Regions from separate parts of the Mesorhizobium sp. C372A genome, predicted to be linked through region 2. Evidence: predicted binding sites of a transcription regulator. Region 2 holds the regulator's gene; each other region holds the start of a gene.
What was found. The regulator PhoB, encoded in region 2, activates phosphate uptake and scavenging genes when phosphate is short. The targets are predictions, from matches to a motif close to TGTCATNNANCTGTCAT.

Region 1: NLY42_RS25720 (RNA degradosome polyphosphate kinase) is a predicted target of PhoB. The motif match lies at 2,025-2,041, and genes of this name have one in related genera.
Region 3: NLY42_RS22820 (PhoX family protein) is a predicted target of PhoB. The motif match lies at 4,962-4,978, and genes of this name have one in related genera.

Annotation. Positions count from the first base shown of each region.
Region 1 is NZ_CP100475.1:5,346,599-5,356,662, forward strand. Features, by position in the region: gene NLY42_RS25720 (RNA degradosome polyphosphate kinase) at 1-1,870, opposite strand, end outside; gene NLY42_RS25725 (zinc-finger domain-containing protein) at 2,104-2,349, shown strand; gene NLY42_RS25730 (FAD-dependent monooxygenase) at 2,369-3,607, shown strand; gene NLY42_RS25735 (TIGR02117 family protein) at 3,801-4,466, opposite strand; gene NLY42_RS25740 (amino acid ABC transporter ATP-binding protein) at 4,572-5,375, opposite strand; gene NLY42_RS25745 (amino acid ABC transporter permease) at 5,452-6,609, opposite strand; gene NLY42_RS25750 (amino acid ABC transporter permease) at 6,614-7,801, opposite strand; gene NLY42_RS25755 (amino acid ABC transporter substrate-binding protein) at 7,864-8,892, opposite strand; gene NLY42_RS25760 (cystathionine beta-lyase) at 9,352-10,064, shown strand, end outside.
Region 2 is NZ_CP100475.1:2,243,977-2,254,040, forward strand. Features, by position in the region: gene pstC (phosphate ABC transporter permease subunit PstC) at 1-1,116, shown strand, start outside; gene pstA (phosphate ABC transporter permease PstA) at 1,113-2,429, shown strand; gene pstB (phosphate ABC transporter ATP-binding protein PstB) at 2,447-3,271, shown strand; gene phoU (phosphate signaling complex protein PhoU) at 3,313-4,017, shown strand; gene phoB (phosphate regulon transcriptional regulator PhoB) at 4,034-4,723, shown strand; gene NLY42_RS10645 (ROK family protein) at 4,754-5,989, opposite strand; gene xylF (D-xylose ABC transporter substrate-binding protein) at 6,256-7,296, shown strand; gene NLY42_RS10655 (sugar ABC transporter permease) at 7,441-8,757, shown strand; gene NLY42_RS10660 (ATP-binding cassette domain-containing protein) at 8,770-9,567, shown strand; gene NLY42_RS10665 (CHASE domain-containing protein) at 9,723-10,064, shown strand, end outside.
Region 3 is NZ_CP100475.1:4,738,493-4,748,556, reverse strand. Features, by position in the region: gene NLY42_RS22840 (ribbon-helix-helix domain-containing protein) at 1-86, opposite strand, end outside; gene NLY42_RS22835 (VOC family protein) at 307-702, shown strand; gene NLY42_RS22830 (twin-arginine translocation pathway signal) at 783-1,307, shown strand; gene NLY42_RS22825 (GMC family oxidoreductase) at 1,359-2,930, shown strand; gene NLY42_RS22820 (PhoX family protein) at 2,993-4,906, opposite strand; gene NLY42_RS22815 (hypothetical protein) at 5,024-5,419, opposite strand; gene urtA (urea ABC transporter substrate-binding protein) at 5,731-7,041, shown strand; gene urtB (urea ABC transporter permease subunit UrtB) at 7,154-8,770, shown strand; gene urtC (urea ABC transporter permease subunit UrtC) at 8,767-9,999, shown strand; gene urtD (urea ABC transporter ATP-binding protein UrtD) at 10,004-10,064, shown strand, end outside.

The sequences.
Region 1 (10,064 bases), 3.1 Mb from region 2:
TCGCCTCGTCCGACGGCAGGCCATGGCCGTTGCCGAAGCAATAGATGCGGCTGTGTTCGAGGAAGCGGCCGACGATCGACTTGACCCTGATGTTTTCCGACAGGCCGGGCACCTGCGGCCGCAGGCAGCAGATGCCGCGCACGACGAGATCGATCTCGACGCCGGCACGGCTGGCGTCATAGAGCGCGTCGATGATGTTGGGATCGACGAGCGCGTTCATCTTCATCCAGATGCGCGCCGGACGGCCAGCCAGCGCGTAGGCGACCTCGTCGGCAATGTGCTTGAGGATACGGCTGCGCAGCGTAAACGGCGAGATGGCGATCCGCATCTCATCGGTCGGCTCGGCATAGCCGGTGATGAAGTTGAACAGCTGGGCGACATCGCGCGCGATCGTCGGATCGGTGGTGAAGAAGGACAGGTCGGTGTAGATGCGCGCGGTCACCGGATGGTAGTTGCCGGTGCCGAGATGGACATAGTTGCGCAGCTTGCCGTCCTCGCGCCGCACCACGAGCGACATTTTCGCATGGGTTTTCAGTTCGAGGAAGCCGAACACGACCTGGACGCCGGCGCGTTCGAGGTCGCGCGCCCAGCGGATGTTGGCTTCCTCGTCGAAGCGCGCCTTGAGCTCGACCAGGGCGGTTACCGACTTGCCGGCCTCGGCCGCGTCGACCAAGGCGCGCACGATCGGGCTGTCGTTGGAGGTGCGGTAGAGCGTCTGCTTGATCGCCACCACCTCCGGGTCGGCCATCGCCTGGCGCAGGAATTGGACCACCACGTCAAAGGATTCATAGGGGTGGTGGACGACGATGTCCTTCTCGCGAATGGCCGCGAAACAGTCGCCGCCATGCTCGCGGATGCGCTCGGGAAAGCGTGGATTGTAGGGGGTGAACTTCAGGTCGTCGCGCGGCACGGCGACGATCTCGGAAATCTGGCTGAGCGCCAGCGGGCCGGTCAGAACGCTGATGCGGCTCGAAGAGACGCCAAGCTCGCCGGCGACGAACTCGCGCAATTCGCCGGGCATCGACTTGTCGAATTCGATGCGGATGACCGAACCGCGGCGGCGCCGCTTCAGCGCCGTCTCGAACAGGCGCACGAGATCTTCCGACTCTTCCTCGACCTCGATATCGCTGTCCCGGATGATGCGGAAGGTGCCGGAACCCTTGACCTCATAGCCGGGGAACAGCTTGCCGATATAGAGGCCGACAGCCTCCTCCAACGGAATGAAGCGAACGTGCTGCTTGCGGTCGGGCAGACGGATGAAGCGCTTCAGCGCCACCGGCAGGCGCAGAAGCGCGCTCATCTCCTCGCCATTCTTGCGATGGCGCAATTGCAGCGCCATCGAGAAGCCGAGATTGGGAATGAACGGAAACGGATGCGCCGGGTCGATCGACAGTGGAGTCAGCACCGGGAAAACCTGGTCCTGGAAATGGTCTTCCAGCCAGACTTTTTCATCCTTGGTTAGTGCATCGCGGGTGATGCTCTCAATGCCTTCCTTGTTGAGCAGCAACATCAGCGCCGAAAGGCTGTTCTGCTGGTCCTCCTGCAGCCGCTCGACCTCGCGCAGCAATTGTTCCAGCTGCTGCTCCGGCGTGCGGCCGTCGGGGCTCTTTAGCGCAATGCCTTCGCGCACCTGGCCCGCAAGGCCGGCGACGCGGACCATGAAGAATTCATCGAGATTGGCGGCCGAAATCGACAGGAAACGGACGCGTTCGAGCAGCGGATGGTGCTCGTTCTGTGATTCCTCGAGCACACGCCGGTTGAACTGCAGCCAGGAGAACTCACGGTTGACGAACCGATCGGGGTTGCCGCCCTCGGGGCTCGCCACCTCGACATTGATGAATTCGCTCTGCACCGGCTTCAGTTCGTTCATGGTTCCTGCTCTTCCCCGCCAACCGTCCCTTGGAGCGCCGTTGGACGTGCCATGCCTCTAACACGCTTTTGTGACGCATGACCCTTCGGCGAAAACCGTTCCGATTTCAGGGACATGCACTTAACCGGCTCAACGTATCCTCTGACAGGCTTTTGCGACAGTTTCATTTCATCGATCTTGCAAACAGGCCTGTTATGTTCCAGATGCTTTTCGACGAGATCAAGGAGACGACGATGGCAGGCGGTTCCATTCCCCATTTCCAGAACGATGCGGGCCATCCGGCAATCGACATCGGCGTCAAGGAATTCATGTGCACCGGCGCCAACCCGCCCTTCGACCACCCGCATGTGTTCCTCGACATGGGCGACGACAATGAAAAGGTCTGTCCCTACTGCTCGACGCTCTACCGCTATTCGGCGAAGCTGAGGGCGACGGAAACGCTGCCGGCTGGTTGCCTTTATATCGACCAGGCCGCCTGATCCTTCCGCGACAAGCCCGATGGAAGACATCAGGTCCCGGCAGGTCATAATCGCCGGGGCCGGCATCGCCGGGCTGACCGCTGCCCTTGCCTTCGCCGGACGGGGTTATCCGGTAAAGCTTATCGAACAGGCACAGCACCTCGAAGCGGCCGGCGCCGGCATCCAGCTTTCGCCCAACGCAACACGCATTCTTGGAAAACTCGGCGTGCTCGACCGACTGCTGCCCGCAGCGTTGCGGCCGGAAGCGGTCGTGCTCAAGGACGCCGGGACGCTGCGCGAACTGGCGCGGGTACCGCTCGGGCACGCCGCCGAAGCGCGCTGGCAGTCGCCTTATCTCGTTGCTCACCGCGCAGATCTGCAGGCAGCGCTGTTGGCGCAAATGGCTGAACGGCCGGAGATTGAGTTCATCACTGGCGCCCGCGTGACCGGCATCGTCAAAGACGCGCAATATGTCGCCGTGACCGCCGAAGTGGACGGCCGCGAGATCGAGGCACGCGGCAAACTGCTGGTCGGCGCCGACGGCGTCTGGTCGGCGGTCCGGGCGCAACTCGCAGGCGAGGACTTCGTCAAAAGCCGTTTTTCGGGCGAACTCGCCTGGCGAGTCACGATCGCGGCCGAGAGCGCCTCCGGCGAAGCCTTTGTCGCGATCGGCGCCGCCGACTGCGTCACCACGTTCCTGCATCCAGGCTTCCACATGGTCGCCTATCCCGTCAGCAAAGGCCGGGCCTTCAATCTCGCCGCCTTCACCAAGGGCGAGCGCATGGCCGAAGGTTGGTCGGGCCATGCCGATCCCGCGATCCTCACGGCTGCCCTGCGCGGCACCGCGCCGGGCCTGACGAAGCTTGTGGCACTGGCCGGCCCATGGACGGCCTTTCCGATCCACACCGTCGAACAACAGCGGTGGACGAGCCCGCAGGGCATCGCGCTGATCGGCGACGCTGCGCATGCGATGACGCCGTTTGCCGCACAGGGCGCGGCAATGGCGATCGAAGATGCCATCACGCTTGCCGACGCTATCGCCGATTTCCCTGGCGATCTGCCCAGAAGTTTTCAAATCTGGGAAAATCTTCGGCGGCCGCGTGTCGCCAAGGCCGCGCGTCGTGGGGCCGTAAACCGCCTCGCCTGGCATGCTGCCGGCCCGGTGGCGATCGCCCGCAATCTGTTCCTGGCCATGCGCTCGCCCGACAAGCTCGCCGCCGACCTCGACTGGCTCTATGGATGGCGAGCGGACACTCGGCAGTCTAGATCGTCGACGTAGCGATCCTTCCCACCCCCCTCTGTCCTGCCGGACATCTCCCCCGCAAGGGGGGAGATTGGATGTCGCCGTCGCCTTCGCCAAAATCGCCGGCGTTGCAGCAGGAGCGCGGGCAAAACGGCTGATCTCCCTCTTGCGGGGGAGATGGCCGGCAGGCCAGAGGGGAGTGCTGTCCCCGCGGTGCGATGAAGGACTGCTAGTTATAAAACCGCATCGACAAGCCCAGCGAGGCCGGCAGCGGGTTCCACCAGCCGGTGCGCAGGCCGGCGGTGCGCAGGCCGGCGGCTGTCCAGGTGTTACAGCCGACAAGCGCGTTGAAATGGCCGTTCGCCTCGAAGAAGCGGTCGAAGCTGGAATAGGCGGCGTTCTCGATGACGACCGGACCATGCGGCCCTTGCTGGAAACTCGCGTCGATATAGTCGAGCAGCGCTGCAAAACGTTCCTCATCGATGTCGAAACCGGTGACAGCAGGGTGCGGCTCGGCGATGGCCCCGGCGATATCGACATGCATGACCGAGGCGTCCAGTGTCAGCGCCTTGAGGACGGGCACTGCTTTCAGCTGCGACCAGCTCGGCGTCTCCAGATAGAAGGCCCGGCCGCCCCAGCCAAAGACGATGTAGCGCACTTCCGGGGCGTCGACAGGGATGCCGGCAGCGACCAGGAAATGGAAGCGCCGGCGCACTTCGTCGTCGACGGGAATGGCGATGTCGGTGTGGATCGGATTCTCCAGCACCAGAATATGGCGCGTGCCCTCACCCGCCGCTGACGCCGGCCACAGCGGACGCGGCACCAGCGTGCCGAGCGTGGCAGCGAGCGCGACCACGATAATCAGTATGGCCACGAAACGCAGGGCTTTTCTCATGCGGCGGCGGCTTTGTGTTTCAATGGAGAAGATCAACCCCGACCCCAGATAGCAAAAGAGCCCGGCCGCATTACGGCCGGGCTCTTTTGCTTCGCATGAAAATGCTCAGTGCAGGATCTGCGACAGAAACAGCTTGGTGCGCTCGTGGCGCGGATGGTCGAAGAACTCGGCCGGCGTGTTCTGTTCGACGATCTGGCCCTGATCCATGAAGATCACCCGGTTGGCGACTTTGCGGGCAAAGCCCATTTCGTGGGTGACGCACAGCATGGTCATGCCTTCCTCGGCCAGGCCCACCATCGTCTCCAGCACTTCCTTGATCATTTCTGGATCGAGCGCCGAGGTCGGCTCATCGAACAGCATGATGCGCGGGTTCATGCACAGCGAACGCGCGATCGCCACGCGCTGCTGCTGGCCGCCCGACAGCTGGCCCGGATATTTGTTGGCCTGTTCGGGGATCTTGACGCGCTTGAGGAAGTGCATCGCGATTTCCTCGGCCTGCTTCTTCGGCGTCTTGCGCACCCAGATCGGCGCCAGCGTGCAGTTCTCCAGGATGGTCAGATGCGGGAACAGGTTGAAGTGCTGGAACACCATGCCGACCTCGCGGCGCACCTCGTCGATCTTCTTGAGATCGTTGGTGAGTTCCTTGCCGTCGACGATGATCTTGCCCTTCTGGTGCTCTTCCAGCCGGTTGATGCAGCGGATCATGGTCGATTTGCCCGAGCCCGAAGGACCGCAGATGACGATGCGCTCGCCGCGCATCACCTTGAGGTTGATGTCCTTCAGCACATGGAACTCGCCATACCATTTGTGCATGCCGATGATGTCGATGGCGACATCGGTGGTCGAAATGTGCATCTTCTTGGCATCGACCTTGATCTCTTCGGCGCTGACGGCGTTTTCTATGACCATGGCAGGTTCCCCTTTTTTTCTGTCTATGATGCATGTCGTTGTCCCAAAACCGCTAAACACTTTTGGGCGACATGCATCAACGTTTGTGGCCGGTGTCGAGCCGGCGTTCCGTGTACATCGAATAGCGCGACATGCCGAAGCAGAACAGCCAGAAGACGAAGGCTGCAAAGATGAGACCGGATCTCGCGGTCTGTGGCGTCGCCCAATTGGCGTCCGAGAAGTTCTGCTTGACGACGCCAAGCAGGTCAAACATCGAGATGATGATGACGAGGCTTGTGTCCTTGAACATACCGATGAAGGTATTGACGATGCCGGGGATGACCAGCTTCAGTGCCTGCGGCAGCACGATCAGCACCATCTTCTGCCAGTAGCCCAGGCCAAGCGAATCCGCACCCTCATACTGGCCCTTGGGGATCGCCTGCAGGCCGCCGCGCACCACTTCCGCCATATAGGCCGCGGCAAACAGCGAGACGCCGATCAGCGCCCTGAGATATTTGTCGAACGAAACCCCGGCCGGCAGAAACAGCGGCAGCATGACGCTGGCAAAGAACAGAACGGTGATCAGCGGGATGCCGCGAACGAACTCGATGAAGACCACGCACAGTGTCTTGACGATCGGCATCTTGGAGCGCCGGCCGAGCGCCAGCACGATGCCCATCGGCAGCGACACGGCAATGCCGACAAAGGACAGGCTCAGCGTCACCAGCAGCCCGCCCCATAGCTGGGTCTCCACATGCGGCAGGCCGAAGATGCCGCCGACCAGGAGCACGAACGCGATGATCGGCAGTGCCAGGAATAGAAGAATGGCGTTCAACCCCTTCCGCGGCACACGTGGCATCAGCAACGGCACCAGCAGCGCCACGAACAGGACGGCGACCAGGATCGGCCGCCAGCGCTCTTCCAGGGGATAGCGGCCAAGCATCAACTGGCCGAACTTCGCGTTGACGAAGGCCCAGCAGGCGCCTGACCAGCCGTCCGGCTGGATGCCGCCTTGCGCCACCGTGGCGCATACAGTCCGGTCCGGCCCCGTCCACTGGGCGTTGATGAAGGCCCAGTTGACGACGGGCGGCACGATCATCACCACCAGCGCAATAGCCACTACAGTCAGGATGACGTCGCCCACCGAACCGATCAGGTTCTTGCGAACCCAGGCCAAAGGCCCCCGCACGCCGGCCGGGGCTTGTTGAGCGAGTGCCATTTCGGTCCGCACCCAGGAGGTATCATGTTCCTGCATGGTCTTACCTCTCCACCAGCGCCATCCTGGCGTTGACCACATTCATCACCGCCGACGTCACCAGGCTGATGATGAGATAGACGACCATCATGATCAGCACACCCTCGACCGCTTGACCGGTCTGATTCAGCACTGTGCCGGCGATCGCCGTCAGGTCGGGGTAACCGATGGCAATGGCCAGCGACGAGTTCTTTGTCAGGTTGAGATACTGGCTGGTCAGCGGCGGGATGACGATCCGCATGGCTTGGGGAACGACGACAAGCCGCAGGATAGATCCCGGCCGCAGCCCCAGGGCGCCAGCCGCTTCGGTCTGACCCTTGCTGACGCCGAGAATGCCGGCGCGCACGATCTCGGCGATGAAGGAGGCCGTGTAACAGGACAGCGCCAAATAGAGAGACAGGAACTCCGGCCCGATCTGAAAGCCTCCGGTCAGGTTGAAGGTCGATTGCTTTGGAAAGTCGAAGCTCAAGGGAAAGCCGCTCAGCGCATAGGCCAGGAGCGGAAGGCCGACGATCAGCGCCGCCGAAGTCCAGAATACGGGAAACTGCTGGCCGGTTGCCATTTGCCGCTGGCGTGCCGTGCGCGCGACAAAAAAAGCCATGGCGATGCCGACAAGCAAGGCGACAAACATCAGCCAGGAGCCGTCGCCCCAGATAGCGCGCGGAAAATAGAATCCGCGTTGGTTGAGGAAAGAGCCGAACGGCAAATTGAAACTGTCGCGAGGCGCCGGCAGTACCGCGAGCACGCCTGAATACCAGAAGAAGATCACCAGCAGGGGCGGAATGTTGCGGAACACCTCGACATAGACCGTGCAAATCTTGCGAACCAGCCAGTTGCGCGATAACCGGCCGACGCCGACAATGAAGCCAATGATGGTCGCGGTGATAATGCCGGCAACGGCGACGATAATGGTGTTGATAAGCCCGACGACAATGGCCTGGCCATAGGTCGAATCAGAATCATAAGCGATGGGCCTGACTGGAATGTCAAAGCCTGCTCGGTTGTTCAGGAAGCCAAAACCGGAAGTAATATGCAGGCGCTGCAGGTTGACGATGACGTTGTGGACGATCCACCAGACGCCCGCCACCAGCAAGATGACAACCACCGCCTGGAAGAAAAACCCGCGGACTTTCGGATCGTTGATGAAGGAACCGCGGCTCGGCTCCTCGCGAAGAACTTCCTGCGATGCCATTGCTCATCCCCTGGAAAGAGAAACCGGAAGGCAGATGATCTGCCTTCCGGATCACATTTCGATCAGCGGATCGGCGGTGCGTATTGCAGGCCGCCCTTGGTCCACAGCGCATTGATGCCGCGCGCGATCTTCAGCGGGCTGCCGGTGCCGACATTGCGCTCGAACATCTCACCGTAATTGCCGACTGCCTTGACGATGTTGACGACCCAGTCATTGCTCACGCCAAGGTCGGTTCCGATCTTGGTTTCGGCTTCCTGACCGAGCACGCGCTTGATCTCCGGATTATCCGAGGTCTTCATCTCTTCGACATTGGCCTGGGTGATGCCCAGTTCCTCTGCCTGCAACAGGGCGAAGTAGGTCCACTTGACGATGTGGTACCACTGGTCGTCCCCCTGGCGTACGGCGGGGCCGAGCGGCTCTTTGGAGATGATCTCGGGCAGCACGACATGGTCGGCCGGCGCACTCAGCGTCAGGCGGATGCCATAGAGGCCGGATTGGTCGGTGGTGTAGACGTCGCAGCGGCCGGCGTCATAGGCAGCGTTGACCTCTTCCAGCTTTTCGAAGACGACCGGGTTGTACTCCATCTTGTTCGCCTTGAAGTAATCGGCGAGGTTGAGCTCGGTGGTAGTGCCGCTCTGCACGCAGACTGCCGCACCTGAAAGCTGCAGCGCCGAATTGACGCCAGGCAGTTTCTTGGCGTTGATCATGAAACCCTGGCCGTCATAATAGGTGACGCCGATGAAGTTCAGGCCAAGCGCGGTATCGCGATTGATGGTCCATGTGGTGTTGCGCGACAGGAGATCGATCTCGCCCGACTGCAACGCGGTGAAGCGCTCCTTGGCGCTGAGCGGCGTGAACTTGACCTTGGAGGCATCGCCGAAGACTGCGCCAGCGACAGCGCGGCAGAAATCCGCGTCGATGCCTTTCCAATCGCCTTTGTCGTCAGGCGCCGAGAAGCCGGCCAGGCCCGTCGAGACACCGCACTGGATGAAGCCCTTCGCCTTGACGGTATCGAGCGTTGTCGCCGACGCGGCCGAAGCCATCCATCCAAGCGCAGCGGCACCGAGAATGCCAATTGCAATATGTTTCATAACCCACAGACCCTTTTCTGTTTTCAGGTAAACCCTGATCCTCAGGCAAATCCTGATCTTTTCCCGCGTGAACCCGGCTCCCATCCGGCTCATTCCCGGAACCTCGCGTCGTAACCGACGCCCGGCCCCTCCCATTCACGAACTGCATCGAAGGCGATTATCTCTGTGAGGTCAAGGGAAATGACCGTTTCACGACAGCTTTGAAAACCAATTGCCGCAAATGCCTGAATTGCGGACAACACCCTCAGGAAAGCAGCAAGCCCCGCAAACAAAAACGGCAAAGTCCGTCGACGCTAATCCACATCCACCCATGAAATCCGCGGCTCTGGATTGCCACGCGTTCCAGACTATTCATAGGGGAATTGGCCTATGCAAAGGGCACCGCGTGGCGGGCGCCCGCTGTTGCACGGCCAATGCCGCCGCTCTATGGCTAGCGCTTTCACCACAAGGCGTAGAGCAATGGCGACTGACGGCAACGAAATGGGTATCAACACGCGGCTTGCCCATTCGGGCAACAATCCGCACGACTATTTCGGCTTCGTCAATCCGCCGATCGTGCATGCCTCGACCGTGCTCTATCCCAATGCGTCGGCGATGGCGGCGCGCAGCCAGAAATACACCTATGGCACACGCGGCACGCCGACCACCGATGCGTTGGCGCATGCGATCGACGCGCTGGAAGGCTCCGCCGGCACAATAATCGTGCCGTCGGGCCTGGCGGCGGTGACCGTCCCGTTGCTGGCGTTTCTCTCGGCAGGCGATCACATCCTGATTGTCGATTCCGTCTACCATCCGACCCGCAATTTCGCCGACACGATGCTGAAGCGGCTGGGTGTCGAGGTCGAGTATTACGATCCGCATGCCGGCGCCGGCATCGCCAGCGTGATCAAGCCGAACACCAAAGTCGTGTTTACGGAATCACCGGCCTCCAACACCTTCGAGGTGCAGGACGTTCCGGCGATCGCCAAGGCGGCGCATGAAACGGGCGCCATCGTCATGATGGACAACACCTGGGCAACGCCGCTCTATTTCCGTCCGCTCGACCACGGCGTCGATATCTCGATCCATGCGGCGACGAAATATCCGGCCGGGCATTCGGACGTGCTGCTGGGCACAGTGTCTGCCAATGCCAACTGCTGGAAGCAGCTTTGCGAGACGTTCTACACGATGGG
Region 2 (10,064 bases):
TTCGCCGAATTGCAGCCGCTGCTCGCCGCCAAGGGCGTGGCACTGGCCAGCGACACCCAGGACTATATGATCCCGATCGCGGTCGAGGCGAACCAGGTCCAGGACCGGCTCGGCCTGTTCAGCGCCGTGCTGACCTTCGCGCTGTCGGTCGCCGGCGCCTTCTATGCGCTGAGGCAGATCGCGCCGCGCGCCAGGGCGCGCAACAATGTCGAGAAGCTGATGCTGTGGGGGCTGCTTGCGGCCTCGACCATCGCCATCCTGACCACGGTCGGCATCGTGCTGTCGATGCTGTTCCAGACCATCACCTTCTTCGAGAGCGTGTCGCCGATGAGCTTCTTCTTCGGCACGGTGTGGGATCCGCGTTTCGCCGCCGCCGGTTCCGGCGGCAGCCAGGGTCAGTTCGGCCTGATCCCGCTTCTTGCCGGCACGCTCTACATCGCCGCCGTCGCCCTTCTGGTGGCAGTGCCGGTCGGGCTGATGTCGGCGGTCTACATGTCCGAATATGCCTCGCGCGGTGTGCGCTCGGTGGTCAAGCCGGCGTTGGAACTGCTGGCCGGCATTCCGACCATCGTCTACGGCATCTTCGCCGTTGTCACGCTCGGACCGTTCTTGCGCGACCTGTCGGCGGCACTCACCGGGGGCTCGCCCTTCATCCAGGGCCAGAGCATCTTCACCGCCGGTCTGGTGATGGGCGTCATGCTGATCCCGGTCGTGTCCTCTTTGTCCGACGACATCATCACCGCGGTGCCGCGCGCAATGCGTGACGGCTCGCTCGGCCTCGGCGCCACCCGCTCCGAGACGATCAAGCGGGTGATCCTGCCGGCGGCACTGCCCGGCATCGTCGGCGCCATCCTGTTGACGGCGTCGCGCGCCATCGGCGAGACGATGATCGTCGTGCTGGCGGCGGGCGTCGCCGCCAATCTGACGGCCAATCCGTTCGAGGCGATGACGACCATCACCGTCAAGATCGTCAACCAGCTGACCGGCGACCTCGAGTTCAACTCGCCGCAGACGCTGGTCGCCTTCGCGCTCGGCCTGACGCTGTTCGCGCTGACGCTGGTGATGAACATCGTCGCCCTCTACATCGTGCGCAAGTACCGGGAGCAGTACGAATGACCGACATCCCCCTGGACACGATGGCGGGCGCCGTCGCGCGACCGCGCCGCGACATCGGGCTGAAGGCGCGCTACGCCGCCGAACGCCGGTTCCGCATCTATGGCGTGATTGCGATCTCGGTGGGCCTGGCGTTCCTGGCCATCATGTTGATCACCATCGTCTCGAAAGGCTACACCGCCTTCTGGCAGACGACGGTGACGCTGCCGGTCACCTTCGACGAGAAGGTGATCGATCCCTCCGGCAAGCGCGCGACCGACCCTACCGTGCTGATCAAGGCGAACTATCCCAAGCTCGCCGAAAACGCGCTGGTGGCCAAGCTCGGCATCGATCCGGCCAACAAGCCGATGATGCTGAAGCTCAAGGGCTTCCTGTCGGAAGGCGCCCGCGTCCAGCTGCGCGACATCGTCTCCGCCGATCCGTCGGTGATCGGCACGACGCGTGACGTCGACATCCTGGCCGCCGCCAATCTCGACTCGGCCTTCAAGGGCCAGATCGACCTCGGCGTCGATGAAGCGCGCCGCAAGGTGTCCGACCAGCAGATCGACTGGATGAACAAGCTCAAAGCCGAAGGCGCGATGGCCGAGCATTTCAACACCGGCCTGTTCAGCTATGGCGCCTCCAGCCGGCCCGAGACGTCGGGCATGGGCGTGGCCATCATCGGTTCGTTCTACATGATGGTGATCGTGCTTTTGCTGGCGCTGCCGATCGGCGTCGCCGCCTCGATCTATCTCGAGGAGTTCGCCAAGAAGAACCGCTTTACGGACCTGATCGAAGTCAACATCAACAATCTCGCGGCGGTGCCGTCGATCGTCTTCGGTCTGCTTGGCCTTGCCGTGTTCATCAACTTCCTCGGCATGCCGCGCTCGGCTTCCTTCGTCGGCGGCCTGGTGCTGACCTTGATGACGCTGCCGACCATCATCATCGCGACGCGCGCCGCCCTTGCCGCGGTGCCGCCGTCGATCCGCTCGGCAGCGCTCGGGCTCGGCGCCTCCAAGATGCAGATGGTGTTCCACCACATCCTGCCGCTTGCCGCCCCAGGCATCCTTACCGGCACCATCATCGGCCTGGCGCGTGCGCTCGGCGAGACAGCACCGCTGCTCTTGATCGGCATGGTCGCTTTCGTCGCCGATTATCCGACGACGCCTTTCGATCCGGCGACCGCGCTGCCGGTGCAGATCTATATGTGGGCAAACGAGGCTGAGCGCGCTTTTGTCGAGCGCATGTCCGGCGCCATCATCATCCTGCTCGTCTTCCTCATGGCCATGAACATCACCGCGATCGTGCTCCGGCGCCGCTTCGAGCGGCGCTGGTAGAAAAAAGGCAATTTGGTATGAACATCATGACCGAACAGTCCCTTGAGAATGCAGTGGGCGACAAAATGAACGCCAAGTCGAACGAAGTCATCAAGATGCGCGGCGACAAGGTCGGCGTCTTCTACGGCGAGAAGCAGGCGTTGTTCGACGTCAATCTCGACGTCCGCCAGAACCAGGTGACGGCGCTGATCGGCCCGTCCGGCTGCGGCAAGTCGACCTTCCTGCGCTGCCTCAACCGCATGAACGACACCATCGATTCGGCGCGGGTGACCGGCAAGATCACGCTCGATGAAGACGACATCTACGACAAGAACATCGATGTCGTCGAACTGCGCGCCCGCGTCGGCATGGTGTTCCAGAAACCCAACCCGTTCCCGAAGTCGATCTACGAGAACGTCGCCTACGGCCCGCGCATCCATGGGCTGGCCAAGCGCAAGTCCGACATGGACCAGATCGTCGAGCAGAGCCTGAAGAAGGCTGCGATCTGGAACGAGGTCAAGGACCGCCTGCAGGAGCCCGGCACCGGCCTGTCCGGCGGCCAGCAGCAGCGCCTGTGCATCGCGCGCGCCATCGCCGTGTCGCCGGAGGTGATCCTGATGGACGAGCCCTGCTCGGCGCTCGATCCGATCGCCACCGCCCGTGTCGAGGAGCTGATCGACGAACTGCGCCAGAACTACACGATCGTCATCGTCACCCACTCGATGCAGCAGGCGGCGCGCGTCTCGCAGCGCACGGCGATGTTCCATCTCGGCTATCTCGTCGAGGAGGGCGTCACCGACAAGATGTTCACCAACCCCGACGACAAGCGCACCCAGGACTACATTACCGGCCGCTTCGGCTGAGCCGTCCGGCGGGTGAATTTTTAGGCACGAGGACCAAGATCATGGGTGAACATACCGTCGCCTCCTTCGATGAAGAGCTCGGGCAGATCAGCAAGCTGATCCGCGACATGGGCGATCTGGCAGGCTCGATGGTCAGCGGCTCGACCAGGGCGCTGCTCAATTCGGACAATGCGCTGGCACAGCGTGTCGTTTCCGACGACGCCATCATGGATGCGCGCCAGCGCGAACTGGACGACCGCGCCATCACGCTGATCGCCAAGCGCCAGCCGATGGCCAACGATCTGCGCGCCGTGGTCGGCTCGATCCGCATGGCGGGCGACCTCGAGCGCATCGGCGACCTCGCCAAGAACATCGCCAAACGCGTCGGCACCGTGGGCTTGAGCGTCACGCCGCGCGACCTCTCGCACTCCATCGATGCCATGGCGCAGCTGGTGCTGATCCAGGTGCAAGGCGTCGTCGAGGAATATGCCGCCACCGATGCGGCAGCGCTTGCAAAACTCAGGAATGACGACGAGCGCATCGACGTCAAATACACGTCCGTGTTTCGTGAGCTCTTGACCTACATGATGGAAGACCCTCGCAACATCACCGCCTGCACGCATCTCTTGTTCTGCGCCAAGAATCTTGAGCGCATCGGCGATCATGTCACCAACATCGCCGAAAATGCGTATTATGTGCTGACCGGCCAGCAATTGCCCGCCAATCGTCCGAAGCAGGACGAGACGGCGATGGCCACGCCGGCCTGATGAGGGTGAACTGCCTATGATCGCGCCACGCATCATGGTCGTGGAGGACGAGGAGCCGCTGGGCGTGCTCCTCCGCTACAACCTCGAATCCGAAGGCTATCAGGTCGAGGTGGTGACACGCGGCGACGAGGCCGAGATCCGCCTGCAGGAAAACGTGCCCGATCTCCTGGTGCTCGACTGGATGGTGCCCGCTGTTTCCGGCATCGAGCTCTGCCGGCGGCTTAGAGTGCGGCCCGAAACCGAGCGGCTGCCGATCATCATGCTGACCGCGCGCGGTGAGGAAAGCGATCGCGTGCGCGGCCTGTCCACCGGTGCCGACGACTATCTGGTCAAGCCATTCTCGACGCCGGAGTTCATGGCGCGCGTGAAGGCGCTGCTGCGCCGGGCCAAGCCGGAAGTGCTGTCCAGCGTGCTCAAGGTCGGCGACATCGTGCTCGACCGCGAGTCGCACCGTGTCTACCGCAAGAAGAGCGAGATCAGGCTGGGACCGACCGAGTTCCGGCTGCTCGAATTCATGATGCGCCATCCCGGCCGCGTGTTCTCGCGCAGCCAACTGCTCGACAATGTCTGGGGCGAGACGATCTATATCGACGAGCGAACCGTCGACGTCCATGTCGGGCGCTTACGCAAAGCGGTCAACAACGGCCGCATGCCGGATGTCATCCGTACCATTCGCGGCGCCGGCTACGCGATCAGGGAAGACTAGGATGCTGCGCGTCGCGCCGTTGCCGGCCATTCAGGCGACATGCTTGCCGGATTTGGCCTGAATGCCCGGCGCGAAAATCTCCTGATCGACGAAGCCGAGCGCGCGCATGGCACAGCCTTCGCGGATCAGCGGCAGCTCGTTGGGCTCGGTGTCGAAGGAGATCGATTTCGAGTGCTGGCCGCCGGCGGTCTGGGCGATCGCTTCGCGCAATGCCGGTTCGATCAAGTCGAAGGCGGCGGCGCTGACGCCGACCATGGCGACGGGTGCCGGATCGATCAGTGCAAACAGGCTGCCGAGGCCGAAGCCGAGCGCCTCACCGGCCTTGCGATAGGCTTCGCGCTCCGGGCCATCGGTTTCGCGGGCGCGCGCGGCGAGTGCGCGCATATCAGCGTCGCCGATATCGACCGGCTCGGCATCTTCGCTCATCATTTTGGCGCTGCGCCAGATGGCGTAGTTTCCGGCATAGGCCTCGACGCAGCCGCGCCGCCCGCAGCGGCAGAGCGCGCCGCCCGGACGGTGGATCATGTGGCCGAACTCGCCGCCCGAGGAATGGGTGCCGGTGAACAGTTCGCCTTTCAGCACCAGCCCCATGCCGATGCCGTGCGACAAGAGGATCGCGATGAAATTGTCGCGGTAGCGCTCGGGCTGGCGCCATTGCAGGGCCACCGCCATCATATTGCAGTCGTTCTCCATGGTGGCAGGAATGCCGAATTCCGCTTCCAACATGTCGGCGAAGGCAATGTCGGTCAGTGGCGTGATTGGCGACCACAGCATGGCCCGCGCCTGCGAATCGGTGATGCCCTGGATGCCCATGGCAATGCGGGCGATGCTCTGGACATCGAGGTCCGGGTCCGCGAGACGCCGCCCGACGATTGCTACGCATTCGCCGATCAGCTCGTCGCGCGGCATGGTCAGCGTGTCGAGCCGGCGCTGTTCTTCCGCGACCACCTGGCCGGCATAGTCGATGACGGTGACGGAGAGGAAGTTCAGCGACAGCACCACGGTCATGACCGCCGCCGCTTCCGGGTTGAGGCCAAGGCCGACCTGCGGCCGGCCGCGTTTCAGCGAGCCGGTCTCGCCAGGCTTGCCTTCAATCAGGATGCCTTCTTGAATTAGATCAGACGAGATTGCCGATATCGTCGAATGGCTGAGGCCGGTGGTCGCCGCAATCTCGGTCCGCGACGGCTGGCCGGCCCGGCGCACGGCCGAAATCACCATCGCACGGTTGCGACGGCGCAGATCGTCGTGGCGGATCCCAACCGACATTTGTTTTCCTCCCGGCCTCCTCGCGCCTCATGATAGTGAAGGCGTTCGACGGCACCAGCCAAATATTGGCAGACGCCGGCAGCCCTGTCATTGTTTATTGCGGAGCTCGAAAAAATTCGGCAACGCCATCAGAATCCATCATAATCGATGTTGACAGTGCCTTATCATTGAACCAGTATTTTTTCGAGGCTCGAAAAAATGGAGCCTCTTTGTGCAGGCCTTCGGGCCGGTTTTGTCGCGCCGTGGGCGGCGCAGGGAGGGTTATAATGAACAGATTTGCAGCCGCCATGCTGGCGGGTGTCGCCATGTCGCTGGCGCTGATGTCGGTCGCGCAGGCGAAGGACAAGGTCATCGGCGTGTCGTGGTCGAACTTCCAGGAAGAGCGCTGGAAGACCGACGAGGCGGCGATGAAAACGGCGATCGAAGCCGCCGGCGACAAGTACATTTCGGCCGACGCGCAGTCCAATCCCGGCAAGCAGCTGACCGACGTCGAAAGCCTGATCTCGCAGGGCGCCAACTCGCTGATCATCCTGGCGCAGGACGCCTCGGCCATCGGCCCGGCGGTGCAGAAGGCGCTGGACGAAGGCATTCCGGTCGTCGGCTATGATCGCCTGATCGAGAACAAGGACGTCTTCTACCTGACCTTCGACAACAAGGAAGTCGGCCGCATGCAGGCCCGCGAAGTGTTCAAGGCGAAGCCCGAAGGCAACTATGTCTTCATCAAGGGCTCGGGCTCGGATCCGAATGCCGATTTCCTGTTCTCGGGCTCGATGGAAGTGCTCAAGGAAGCCATCGACTCGGGCAAGATCAAGAATGTCGGCGAGGCCTATACCGATGGCTGGCTGCCGGCCAACGCCCAGAAGAACATGGAACAGTTCCTGACCGCCAATGACAACAAGGTCGATGCCGTGGTTGCGGCCAATGACGGCACCGCCGGCGGCGTTGTCGCCGCGCTGACGGCGCAGGGCCTTGCCGGAACGGTTCCGGTCTCGGGCCAGGACGGCGACCATGCCGCCCTGAACCGCATCGCGCTCGGCACGCAGACGGTGTCGGTGTGGAAAGACGCGCGCGAACTCGGCAAGAACGCCGCCGAGATCGCCTCGCAGCTTGCCGATGGCAAGAAGACGGGCGACATTGCCGGCGCCAAGGACTTCACCACGCCTGGCGGCAACACCGTCAAGTCGCTGTTCCTGACCCCCGTCGCGATCACCAAGGACAACCTCAACGTCGTCATCGACGCCGGCTGGATCAAGAAGGACGAAGTCTGCACAGGCGTCGCCGCCGGCAGCGTCGCGGCTTGCAACTGATCTCGACGACTTGAAGAAATGAGGCGCCGCGGCTGTCAAGCCGCGGCGTTTTCTCTACGAGAATTGTGTGTTTCCGCCATCGGCGGCAAACTTCTAGGCTGTGGTCCGGCATCCGCGCCAGACGGCAAGCCGCTGGAGGACATCATGACCGACACGACCTCAAATCCGCAGGCCGATACGGCACGAGCGTCTGAACTCGGCGCGGTCGCCCGGTTCCTGAAAGCGACCGAACTCGACACGCGTATGCTCGGCATGGTCGGCGCGCTGCTGGTCATCTGGGTCGGCATACATATCCTGTCGGGCGGGCTTTTTCTGACGCCGCGCAATCTTTGGAACCTGTCGGTGCAGACGTCCTCGGTCGCGATCATGGCGACCGGCATGGTATTGGTCATCGTGATGCGCAACATCGACCTTTCGGTGGGCTCCGTCGAAGGCGTGATCGGCATGATCATGGGCGTGGCACAGGCCGAATTCCTGATTCGCGTCATCGGCTTCCAGCTTGGAAACCCCTGGCTCTGGATCGTCGCGCTTGCCGCCGGCGTGGTGCTTGGTCTGCTGATCGGCGCGTTCCAGGGCTTCATCATCGCCTATATGCAGGTTCCGGCCTTCATCGTGACGCTTGGTGGCCTGCTGGTCTGGCGTGGCATGGCATGGCTCATCACCAGCGGGCGCACGGTCGCGCCACTCGACGCCACCTTCCAGCTGATGGGCGGCGGACCACGCGGCTCGATTGGCGCCGCTGCCAGCTGGATGGTCGGCATCGTCGCCTGCGCGGCGGTCGCCTTCGCGCTGCTCAACGGTCGCTCGCAGCGCAAGCGCTTCAGCTTTCCACTGCGCCCCGTCTGGGCCGAGACCCTGCTTGGCGTGGTCGCTTGCGCGGCCATTCTCGGCGCCGTGTGGATCGCCAATTCCTATCCATGGCCGATCGGCGTCGTGCGCCAGTACGCACAGCAGAACGGCATCACCGTTCCCGAAGGCGGGCTGTTCATCGCGCATGGCATCGCCATACCGGTGCTGATGGCGGTGACTGTCGGCATCATCATGACGTTTATCACCAAGCGCACGCGTTTCGGCCGCTATGTCTTCGCCATCGGCGGCAATCCGGAGGCAGCGGAACTCGCCGGCATCAACACGCGCTGGGTGACCATGAAGGTGTTCATGATCATGGGTGTGCTGGCTGCAATCAGCGCGGCGATCTCGTCTGCCCGTCTCAATGCGTCGACCAACGCGCTGGGCACACTGGACGAGCTTTTGGTGATCGCGGCCGCTGTCATCGGCGGCACGTCGCTCGCGGGCGGCGCCGGAACGGTGATGGGGGCCATGCTCGGCGCGCTTCTGATGCAGTCGCTGCAATCCGGCATGGTGCTGCTCGGCATCGACTCGCCGCTCCAGAGCATTGTCGTTGGCGCCGTCCTGGTTATCGCCGTCTGGCTCGACACCGTCTATCGCAAGCGCGTCTAGGGAGGAACGATTATGGAAAAAACTGCTCCCACCGGTACGCCACTGATCGACATGCGCAACATCTCGATCGCGTTCGGTGGCATTCGCGCCGTCGACGATGCGTCCATCGATCTTTTCCCGGGCGAAGTGGTGGCGCTGCTTGGCCACAACGGCGCCGGTAAGTCGACGCTGATCAAGATCCTGTCGGGCGCCTACAAGCGCGATGCCGGCCAGATCTTGGTCAACGGCCAGGAGGCCTCGATCTCCAATCCGCGCGACGCCAAGAAATACGGCATCGAAACGATCTACCAGACGCTTGCGCTGGCCGACAATGTCGACGCTGCCGCCAACCTCTTCCTCGGCCGCGAACTGATGACCGCGTGGGGGACACTCGACGATGTCGCCATGGAGGCCGAGGCGCGCAAGGTGATGGGCCGGCTCAATCCGCGCTTCCAGCGCTTCAAGGAGCCCGTGATCAAGCTATCGGGCGGCCAGCGCCAGTCGGTGGCGATCGCACGCGCCATCCTGTTCAACGCCCGCATCCTGATCATGGACGAACCGACGGCCGCGCTTGGGCCGCAGGAGACGGCGCAGGTCGGCGAACTGGTAAAGCAGCTCAAGGCCGAGGGCATCGGCATTTTCCTGATCAGCCACGACATTCACGACGTGTTCGAGCTTGCCGACCGGGTCTGCGTAATGAAGAACGGCCAGGTCGTCGGCACCGCGCTCACCACCGATGTGACGCAGGACGAAGTGCTCGGCATGATCATCTTGGGAAAGTGTCCGCCCGGCGCCATTCCCGGTCCGGGTGCGCTGAAGATCGCGGCCTGAGACCACGATATCATCGGCTCTCATCTTCACCGATGTTCGACCGATAAGCCGGCTAAATATACGTGATATGCCAGCCGTCATTATGGCTTGGCCGCGCCATTGTCTTGCCGCGGCGAGTTGCCCATAAAGGTTCCCGAACCGTCCATGGGCCTGCGTTGAAGAAGTTTTTCCCGATCCTTGCCATCATTGCCGTTGCACTGATCAGCCTTACGATGGCGGGCTTCGCCTATTTCGCCACCCAGGAAGCGGCGCGCATCAAGTTCGAGGCGACGGCCGACGACGCGCTCAACCGCATCGAAAGCCGTATCGATCTGCATCTGTCACTGCTGCGCTCGACGCAGGCGCTGTTCGACGCCCGCAATGGCGAGATTTCAGGTAGCGAATTCAAGGCCTTCTTCAGCGCCCTCGATGTTGATAACAATTTCGCCGGCCTGCGCGGCATCGGCTATCTCAGGCTGGCCAAGACCGGTGACGAAGCGGCGGTCGAGCGCGACATG
Region 3 (10,064 bases), 2.5 Mb from region 2:
ATACTCGTAGAGTGACCGTCGATGCGGATCGACCGGTTGATCTGTCGATAGCCTTCCGGATCCTGCCCGGCAAAAACCCTGCACATCCTTACCTCCCGATATTGTTGGGTTTGGGCGCAGCGTGTCGCGCCTTCAAGTTGTCGTTGTCCCTGCATGTTCGGCCTTGTGGGCCGAATCGGCAATCGGACTTTCGTCTTTAGGCGCTGGCATAGCAGCGATTGCAAATTTAGCCGTGGTAACCGGCTGCCACCACCTTTCGCGCGTGCCGCCCATAATCGCCTCCAACATGCAGCGGCGGAGACTGATTTGGCGAAGGCAATCCATTCCATGATCCGGGTTCTCCAAGAGGCCAGATCCGTCGATTTCTACAGAAACGCTTTCGGGCTCGACGTCGCCGACAGGCTGGATTTCGAGACATTCACGCTGATTTACCTTGCCAACGCCGAAACGGGGTTCGAGCTCGAACTCACCGTGAACAAGGGCCGCACCGAGCCTTATGGGCTTGGCGACGGTTACGGCCATCTGGCGGTCTCGGTGTCCGATCTCGACAGCGAACACGACCGGATCGGCGCGCTCGGCCTCAACCCCAAGAAGATCGTCGAATTCAACCGCGACGGATCGCTGATCGCCCGCTTTTTCTTCATCGAGGACCCCGACGGCTACAAGATCGAGGTTCTGCAGCGTGGAGGGCGCTTCCAGTAGGGGATTATCAGCCGCATTCAGCCGCGCGGCGCCAGCAACGGCGCTGTTCAAGGGCGCAAACAGCAAGCAGGGAGGAACAAATGGTCACGATCTATGACGCGAGGCTCTCACGTCGTGAACTTCTCAAACGCGGCGGCATCGGCGCGTTGCTCGTCATTTCCGGCAGCGCCGTCATCAGCCCTGAAAATGCCTGGGGGCTCGAGACATCGGCGCTCAAGCCCGAAACCATGGCGACGCTGATCCAGATGGCGCGCGACATCTATCCGCACGATCAGGTGCCCGACAAATACTACGCCATCGCCGTAAAAGGCCATGACGAGCAGGCCGGCAAGGACGCTGCCTACAAGACGATGATCGAAGACGGCATCGCCGACCTCGACAAGAAGTCGGGCGAGGGCGGCTATCGCGGCCTCGGCTGGGAGGAGCAGCGCGTCGCCGTGCTGCAGCAGATCGACGCGACGCCGTTCTTCCAGTCCATCCGCGGCGGCCTCGTCGTCAGCCTCTACAACCAGCAGGAGGTGTGGCCGATCTTCGGCTACGAGGGCGAATCCTACTCCAAGGGCGGCTACATCGCGCGCGGTTTCGACGACATAGAGTGGCTCTGAGCCCTTCCGTCGTTCTGAAACCCGGCAAACAGGAATTCATGGGAGGAAACCATGGCAGCTTCATTTGATCTCAACAACGATGGCGTGGTCGTGATCGTCGGCTCCGGCGCCGGCGGCGGCACGCTCGGCAACGAACTCGCCCAGAAAGGCGTCGATGTCGTCATCCTCGAGGCCGGCGCGCGCCACGAATACGAGGATTTCATCAATGATGAGTGGGGTTCCTTCAGCCAACTCGCCTGGACGGACAAGCGCACGACGTCCGGCGACTGGCGGGTGTCGAAGGATTTCCCCAATTTGCCGGCCTGGATAGTCAAATCGGTCGGCGGCTCGACCACGCACTGGGCCGGCGCCTCGCTGCGCTTCCAGGAGCATGAGTTCAAGACGCTCTCGACCTACGGCAAGCTGGAAGGCGCCAACCTGCTGGACTGGCCGGTCACATTGGCCGAGATGGAGCCGTACTACGCCAAGGCGGAAGCCAAGATGGGCGTCACCGGCACCAATGGCTGGCCGCGGCTGCCCGGCAACAACAATTTCAAGGTGCTCAAGGCCGGCGCCGACAAGCTCGGCTACAAGGAATGTCATACCGGCAACATGGCAATCAATTCGGTCGAGCGTGATGACCGGAACTCCTGCCAACAGACCGGCTTCTGCTTCCAGGGCTGCAAATGGGGCGCCAAATGGTCGACGCTCTATACCGAGATCCCCAAGGGCGAGGCCTCCGGCCATCTCGAAGTCCGGCCGAATGCCATGGCGATCAAGATCAACCACGACGCCTCAGGCAAGGTGACCGGCGTCGTCTATGCCGACAAGGACGGCAAGCTGCAGGAACAGAAGGCCCGCATTGTCGCCGTCGCCGGCAACTCGATCGAAAGCCCGCGCCTGCTGCTAAACTCCGAGTCAGCGAAGTTTCCGCAAGGGCTTGCCAATTCGTCGGGGCAGGTCGGCAAGAACTACATGCGCCACACCACCGGTTCGGTCTACGCCATCTTCGACCAACCGGTGCATATGTATCGCGGCACCACCATGGCCGGCATTATCCGCGACGAGGCGCGGCACGATCCCTCACGCGGCTTTGTCGGCGGCTATGAATTCGAGACGCTGTCGCTCGGCTTGCCCTTCATGGCCGCCTTCCTCAATCCCGGCGGCTGGGGCCGTTCCTTCACCACCGCGCTCGACCACTATGATCACATGGCTGGCCTGTGGATCGTCGGCGAGGACATGCCGCGCGCGGAAAACCGCGTCACGCTGCACAAGGACGAGAAGGACGCGCACGGCATGCCGATCGCCGACGTGCATTTCGATGATCATCCCAACGACACGGCGATGCGCAACCATGCCTACAAGCAGGCCACAGCGCTTTATGATGCGGTCGGCGCGACGCGCTCCTTCCCGACGCCGCCCTATCCCTCAACCCACAATCTCGGCACCAACCGGATGAGTGAAAAGGCGGAAGACGGCGTCGTCAACAAGCACGGCCAGGCGCACGACATCAAAAACCTGTTCGTGTCGGACGGCAGCCAGTTCACCACCGGTGCGGCTGAAAATCCGACGCTGACGATCGTGTCGCTGGCTATCCGCCAGGCCGAATACATCGCTTCGCAAATGTCGGCCAAGACGATCTGAGCCGTCCTCCCGGATCGCTACGCGGAACGCGCATGGCGCGTTCCGCCCTTTTCCCTAGGACACTATGCGCCGACCGGCTGTCCGTCCTTGCGGCGGATGGCGACGACGGACGGCCGCGGCAATTGGCCATCCCTGAAGTCGGGCCACAGCGTCTGCGCCTTGTCGAGCGTCTCTGCATCTTCCGCAGGGTGCTGCACCGACAGGAACAAAGTCGAGCCGTCCGGCGTGAAGCACGGGCCGGTCGCTTCGGCGCCGTGCGGGCAGGTGAACAGCAGCTTCGGCAGGCCGCGCGCCGCACCTTCGGTGTCGACGCCATAGACGCCGTCCGGCAGGTCGAAATCATTGGCGCCGTCCGTCGCCACCCACAGCCGCCCGGCCGGATCGAAGGTGATGTTGTCGGGGCAGACGAACCAGCCATTGTCCGACGTATCCGGATGGAAGGTGGCGCCGACCTTGGCATCCCTGGGATTGCCGCAGAGCACGAACAGGTCCCAGGCATAGTTTTCGGCCGTGTGGTCGGCGTCCGCGCCGCGGCCGCCGGGCGGGATCAGTTCGACAATATGGCCCCAGAGATTTTCCGGCCGCGTGTTGGCCGGATTGACCTTTGACTGGTCGCGCTTCTTGTTCTTGGTCATCACCGCATAGACGCGGCCGGTCACCGGATTGGTCTCGATGTCCTCGGGCCGGTCCATCGGCGTGGCGCCGAGCGCATCTGCCGCAAACCGCGTCTTCAACAGCACCTCGGCCTGGTCGGCAAAACCGTTCTCGACGGTAAGCTTGCCCTGGCCGTGCACCAACGGCAGCCACGTCATCGAGCCATCGGCATCGAAGCGGGCGACCGACAGCACGCCATCGTCGAGCAGATCGGCGCCGGAGGCCGGGTTGGCCTTGTCATAGGCCTTGGCCGAGACGAAGCGGTACATATATTCGAAATAGTCGTCGTCACCCATATAGACGACAACGCGGCCGTCCTTGTTGAGGACCACGGTCGAGGCCTCATGCGACATGCGGCCAAGTGCCGTGCGCTTCACCGGCCTGGACTGAGGATCGTAAGGGTCGATCTCGACCACCCAGTCGAAGCGGTTGGCCTCGTTCGGTTCCTTGTCGAGGTTGAAGCGGTCATGGAAGCGGCCGCGGCCATAGATGTCGGAGCCGTCGAAGCCGTAACGGTCGAGCAGGTCGGCAGTCGGCGCCTTTTTCGGGTCGCCGCCGAAAATGTCGGACACGCCTTCCTCGCAGGTCAGCACCGTACCCCAGGGGGTGAAACCGCCGCTGCAATTATAGCTGGTGCCGAGCACTTTCGTGCCAGTCGGGTCGGCCGAAGTTTTCATCAGCGCATGGCCGGCAACCGGTCCGGAAACGGTCATTTCGGTGTTGGCGGTGATGCGGCGGTTGAGCGGGCTGTCCGCCACGCTTGCCCACTTGCCGTCCTTCAATTGCACCTCGACGATCGAATGGCCCATCGCGGCCATGCCGAGATCGACCTGTTCCCTGGTCATCGTCTTGCCGGCATCGCCCTCGGTCATCCCCGGAAACATCACATTGGGCGAGATGTATTCGTTGTTGACGCAGAGCAGGCCATGATCGGAATTCACCGTGCCCTTGGGCAGCGGCATGAAGGCGATGTAGTCGCAATTGTAGCCGAAGCGCTTTTCCTGTTCCTCCGCCGCGACCTTGTTGCCGTCGAATTCGGCGAGGCCGGCTGCAAGCGGGTCGCCCCAGCGCGCGACGATGGTCGTCTCATAGCCTTCGGCGGCGGCATGGGTCTTGCCGTAGACCCGTTTCAGCTCGGGAAAGCCGAGCGTCGACTGCGCTGTGGCGGCATGCGTTTCGCCGGCAAACAAGGAGCCGACAAAGCTGCCGCCGGCAATCAGCGCGCCGGAGGCGAGGCTGCCTTTCAAAAGAGACCGGCGCGAGACGCGCTCGGCAATGATTTCGCGGATGACGGGGGAGGATGAAGACGGTGCATTGGCCATGGTGTCTGCCTCTCAGGGTGGATGTTACGGCGCACCGTTGCCCTAGTCTGCCTAGGCAACATTCACATGACATAAGAGGAAGGTTTTGCCGCAACTGGGCGCGGCACTACGCATCGCTCAGCCCTTGGTGCAGGTCGAGGCGGTGAAGGCGCCGTCGGGCTGCTTCAGAATGATGTCGAATGACGGGGCGGTCTCGCCGTCCAGTGTTGCCTGTGTCATGGAGACGGAGTTGCCACCGGTGGTATAGCCGCCCAGCGGCCCGAGCCAGGTGATCTCGCCATTGGCATTCATCTGATAGTTGTAGCCTTGCGTCGCGGTGCCGAATGTCACCGGACCACTATAGACATTGCCCTTGATAGTGATGTCGCCGAGGTTGAGGAAGGCGCCGAGCAAATAGACCTCGCAATGATAGGTGCCGTCCGGAAGCTTGCCCTCGCTGAAATCGGCGCGCGCGGCGCCGCTCGTTGCCATCAGCAGCAGGATGCCGGAAATGCATGAGGTGCGAGATGTCATGACGTCACTCTTTTGAAGGCGAGCTTGCCCTATTTTTGCGCGGTACCGCAACATTGTTAGCCCGGAACACACGGCCGGAGATCAAAAACTAGGCATTTGTCTCAATTGGGCAAAAATTAGGCAAAAGCCATGTGCGCTGCGCAAATTTGCCTCAATCAATTTTCGCCGGCTACCACTGTTTTCTCGAGGCTAATATACCAACCGGCTGATAACGCTCGGCTATTCCATCTTCGTGAGCGGCGCCTTTGCGTTTGGCACGGCAGTTGCATTGCATTATCGCGGTGCAATCAAACAGCTTGGGAGTCTTCGGTATGAGGGGTAATTTCTCCACAATAACAAAAATGTTTTCGGCCGGCGTGGTCGCCGCCGGCCTGTCGATGTCGTCTCCGGCCCAGGCCGCCGAAGACACGATCAAGGTCGGCATTCTGCATTCGCTATCGGGGACCATGGCGATTTCGGAGACGACGCTGAAAGACGCCATGCTGATGCTCATCGAAGAGCAGAATGCCAAGGGCGGTCTGCTCGGCAAGAAGCTCGAGGCGGTCGTTGTCGATCCGGCCTCCAACTGGCCGCTCTTTGCCGAAAAGGCGCGCGAGCTGATCTCGAAGGACAAGGTCGCCGCCGTGTTCGGCTGCTGGACCTCGGTGTCGCGCAAATCGGTGTTGCCGGTGTTCTCGGAACTCGACAACATCCTGTTCTACCCCGTCCAGTATGAGGGCGAGGAAAGCGAGCGCAACGTGTTCTACACAGGCGCCGCCCCGAACCAGCAGGCGATTCCCGCTGTCGATTATCTCATGAGCGAGGACGGTGGCTCGGTGAAGCGCTGGGTGCTGGAAGGCACCGACTACGTCTATCCCCGAACCACCAACAAAATCCTCGAGGCCTATCTGAAGGCCAAGGGCGTCGCCGCCGAAGACATCATGGTCAACTACACGCCGTTCGGCTTCTCCGACTGGCAGACCGAAGTCTCCGCAATCAAGAAATTCGGCTCGGCCGGCAAGAAGACCGCCGTCGTCTCGACCGTCAATGGCGACGCCAACGTTCCGTTCTACAAGGAACTCGGCAACCAGGGCATCAAGGCCGAGGACATCCCGGTCATGGCCTTTTCGGTCGGTGAGGAAGAACTGGCCGGTCTCGATACCGCGCCGCTGGTCGGCCATCTCGCTGCCTGGAACTATTTCGAGAGCGTCGACACACCCGAAAACAAGAAGTTCATCGCCGACTGGCACAAGTTCATCAAGAATGACAAGCGCACCACCAACGACCCGATGGAAGCTCACTATATCGGCTTCAACATGTGGGTGAAGGCGGTCGAAAAGGCCGGCACCACCGATCCCGACAAGGTCATCGACGCCATGGTCGGCGTGTCCGTGCCGAACCTCACCGGCGGCTATTCGACCATGATGCCGAACCATCACATCACCAAGCCGGTGCTGATCGGCGAGATCCAGGCCGACGGCCAGTTCGAGACCGTGTCGCAGACGCCCGGCCTCGTGATGGGCGACGAATGGTCCGACTATCTGCCCGATTCCAAGGACCTGATTTCGGATTGGCGCGCGCCTCTGTCCTGCGGCAACTTCAACGTTGCCACCGGCAAATGCGGCGGCAAGGGCACGAACTGATCCCTCCCGGGACCGACCGATCGTGGACGCGTCCACGATCGGTACCGCCAAGCGTCCGGGCGCTTCAGCCCGCCCGGACGCGGAATTTCCCCACAGAAGAGTATCTGAACGGATGATCCTGTTGCGCACTCTCGGCCTCATGCTGGTGTTCCTGGTGGCAAGCCTATTGCCGTCGAACGCAGCCGAAGCCGATCTGCGCGCCATCGTCGCCAAATTCGCCACGGGCACGGGCTTTGCCGCCACTGAGGCCGTCGTGCGCGAACTTGCCGCCACCGGCGATCCGCTGGTCGAGCGCCCGCTTGCAGCGCTCGCCGAAGGCAACCTTTACATCCGTAAAGCCGATTCAGCCGTCTTCGTCGGCAGTGAGGCCGCCGACAGCGTCACGCTGCTCGACCCGCTGAGTGGCGAGAAAGCCGGCGACGCCCCCAAGGCCGACATCACGAAGATCAAGGTCAACAACACGCTGCGTCGTGTCATCCGAGATGCACTGGGAACGCTGACGTTGCGCGCGAAAGATCCTTCTGTCCGCATCGCCGCCGCCGACACCATGTTCAAGACCCCCGATGCCGCCAATATCGAGCCGCTCGATGCAGCCATCGCCGCCGAGACCGACGCCAAGGTCAAGGCATTGTTCGAACAGGCGCGCGCGGCATCGGTGCTGGTCTCCGACAAGCCGGAGGCCGACAAGCTTGCCGCCATTGCCCTGATCGGCGCGCGCGGCGACCGCGACGCGGTCTCGCTGCTCACCGCGGTCGAGGCCAATGCGCAAGGCGCGGTCAAGGATGCCGCGACGGCGGCAATCGCCAGCATCAATTCGAGCCTGGCGCTGTGGGATGCCGGCCAGAACATATGGTACGGCATCTCGCTTGGCTCGGTGCTGCTGCTGGCCGCCATCGGCCTCGCCATCACCTTCGGCGTCATGGGCGTCATCAACATGGCGCATGGCGAGATGGTGATGCTCGGCGCCTACACCACCTTCGTCGTCCAGCAGGTGATCCGAACCTCGTTCCCCGGCCTGTTCGACTGGTCGCTGGTGATCGCGTTGCCGCTCGCCTTCCTGGTTGCCGCTTCCGTCGGCCTGATCATCGAGCGCGGCGTCATCCGTTTCCTCTACGGCCGGCCGCTGGAAACGCTGCTCGCAACCTGGGGCGTCTCGCTTGTCCTGCAGCAGGCGGTGCGCTCGATCTTCGGACCGACCAACCAGGAGGTCGGCAACCCCTCCTGGATGTCGGGATCGTTCGATGTCGGCCAACTCGCCGTCACCTGGAACCGCCTCTGGATCCTGGTCTTCGCGCTCACCGTCTTCGGCGTGCTGCTCTTTGTTATGAAGCGCACGCCCTGGGGCCTTCAGATGCGCGCCGTCACCGCCAACCGCCGCATGGCCGCCTCGATGGGCATCAGGACGCCTTGGGTCGATGCGCTGACCTTTGCGCTCGGCTCCGGCATTGCCGGCATTGCCGGCGTCGCGCTCAGCCAGATCGACAATGTCTCGCCCAATCTCGGCCGCGGCTACATCATCGACAGCTTCATGGTCGTGGTCTTCGGCGGCGTCGGCAATCTCTGGGGCACGCTGGTCGGCGCCTTCTCGCTCGGCATCGTCAACAAGGTTCTCGAACCCTATGCTGGCGCGGTGCTCGGCAAGATCGTCGTGCTGGTGCTGATCATCCTGTTCATCCAGAAGCGCCCGCGCGGCCTGTTCGCGCTCAAGGGCAGGGCGGTGGAAACATGATCACGGGACGCTTCTTCGCCGCGGGTGCCGACCGTCGCATCGCCATCACTATTTTCATCCTGCTGACGGCCGCCATTATCGTGCCGCTGCTCAACCTCGCAGTGTCGCCGCAAAGCGCGTTCTATATTCCGTCCTACATCGTCGCGTTGACGGGCAAGTACCTCTGCTATGCATTGCTTGCCTTGGCGCTCGATCTCGTCTGGGGCTATTGCGGCATCCTCTCGCTCGGCCATGGCGCCTTCTTCGCCCTCGGCGGCTATGCGATGGGCATGTACCTCATGCGCCAGATCGGCTCGCGCGGCGTTTACGGCAATCCGATCCTGCCCGATTTCATGGTGTTCCTGAACTACAAGGAATTGCCCTGGTTCTGGACCGGTTTCGACCACTTCTGGTTCGCCGCCATCATGGTGCTGGCGGTGCCCGGCCTGCTCGCCTTCGTCTTCGGCTGGTTCGCCTTCCGCAGCCGCGTCACCGGCGTCTATCTCTCCATCATCACCCAGGCGATGACCTACGCGCTGCTGCTCGCCTTCTTCCGCAACGACATGGGTTTCGGCGGCAACAACGGCTTGACCGATTTCAAGGATATTCTGGGCTTCAACGTGCAGGCCGACGCCACCCGCTCCGCCCTGTTTGCCGCCAGCGCCATCATACTCGCGCTCGCCGTCTTCATCACCTGGGCGATCGTCGGCTCCAAATACGGCAAGCTGCTGATGGCGGTGCGCGACGCCGAGAGCCGCACCCGCTTCCTCGGCTGGCGGGCGGAGAACGTGAAGCTGTTTGCCTTTACCGTCTCGGCTGTCATGGCCGGCATCGCCGGCGCGCTCTATGTGCCCCAGGTAGGCATCATCAATCCCGGCGAATTCGAGCCGTCCAATTCCATCGAAGTCGTGATCTGGGCAGCCGTCGGTGGGCGCGGCACCATTGTCGGCCCGATCGTCGGTGCGCTGCTCGTCAATGCCGGCAAATCCTGGTTCACCGGCCTGCTGCCGGAATTCTGGCTGTTTGCGCTCGGCGGCCTGTTCGTTGCCGTAACCCTGTTCCTGCCCAAGGGCATCGTCGGCATGTGGGATTCCTGGCGCGGTAACGCTCGGGCGATGCGGGCTGCAGCGATTGCAGAGGAAGCGGGCACAGACCCTGATGCCCCGCCGCCATCGAAGATCGTGCGCAGCGCAGCAACAACGCCCGGTGCCTGGTCCGCGTCCGGGCCTGAACCGCAGCCGGCGGAATAGAGCGATGTCGAAGTCCAACACCATCCTCTATCTCGACGGCGTCTCGGTCTCCTTCGACGGTTTCC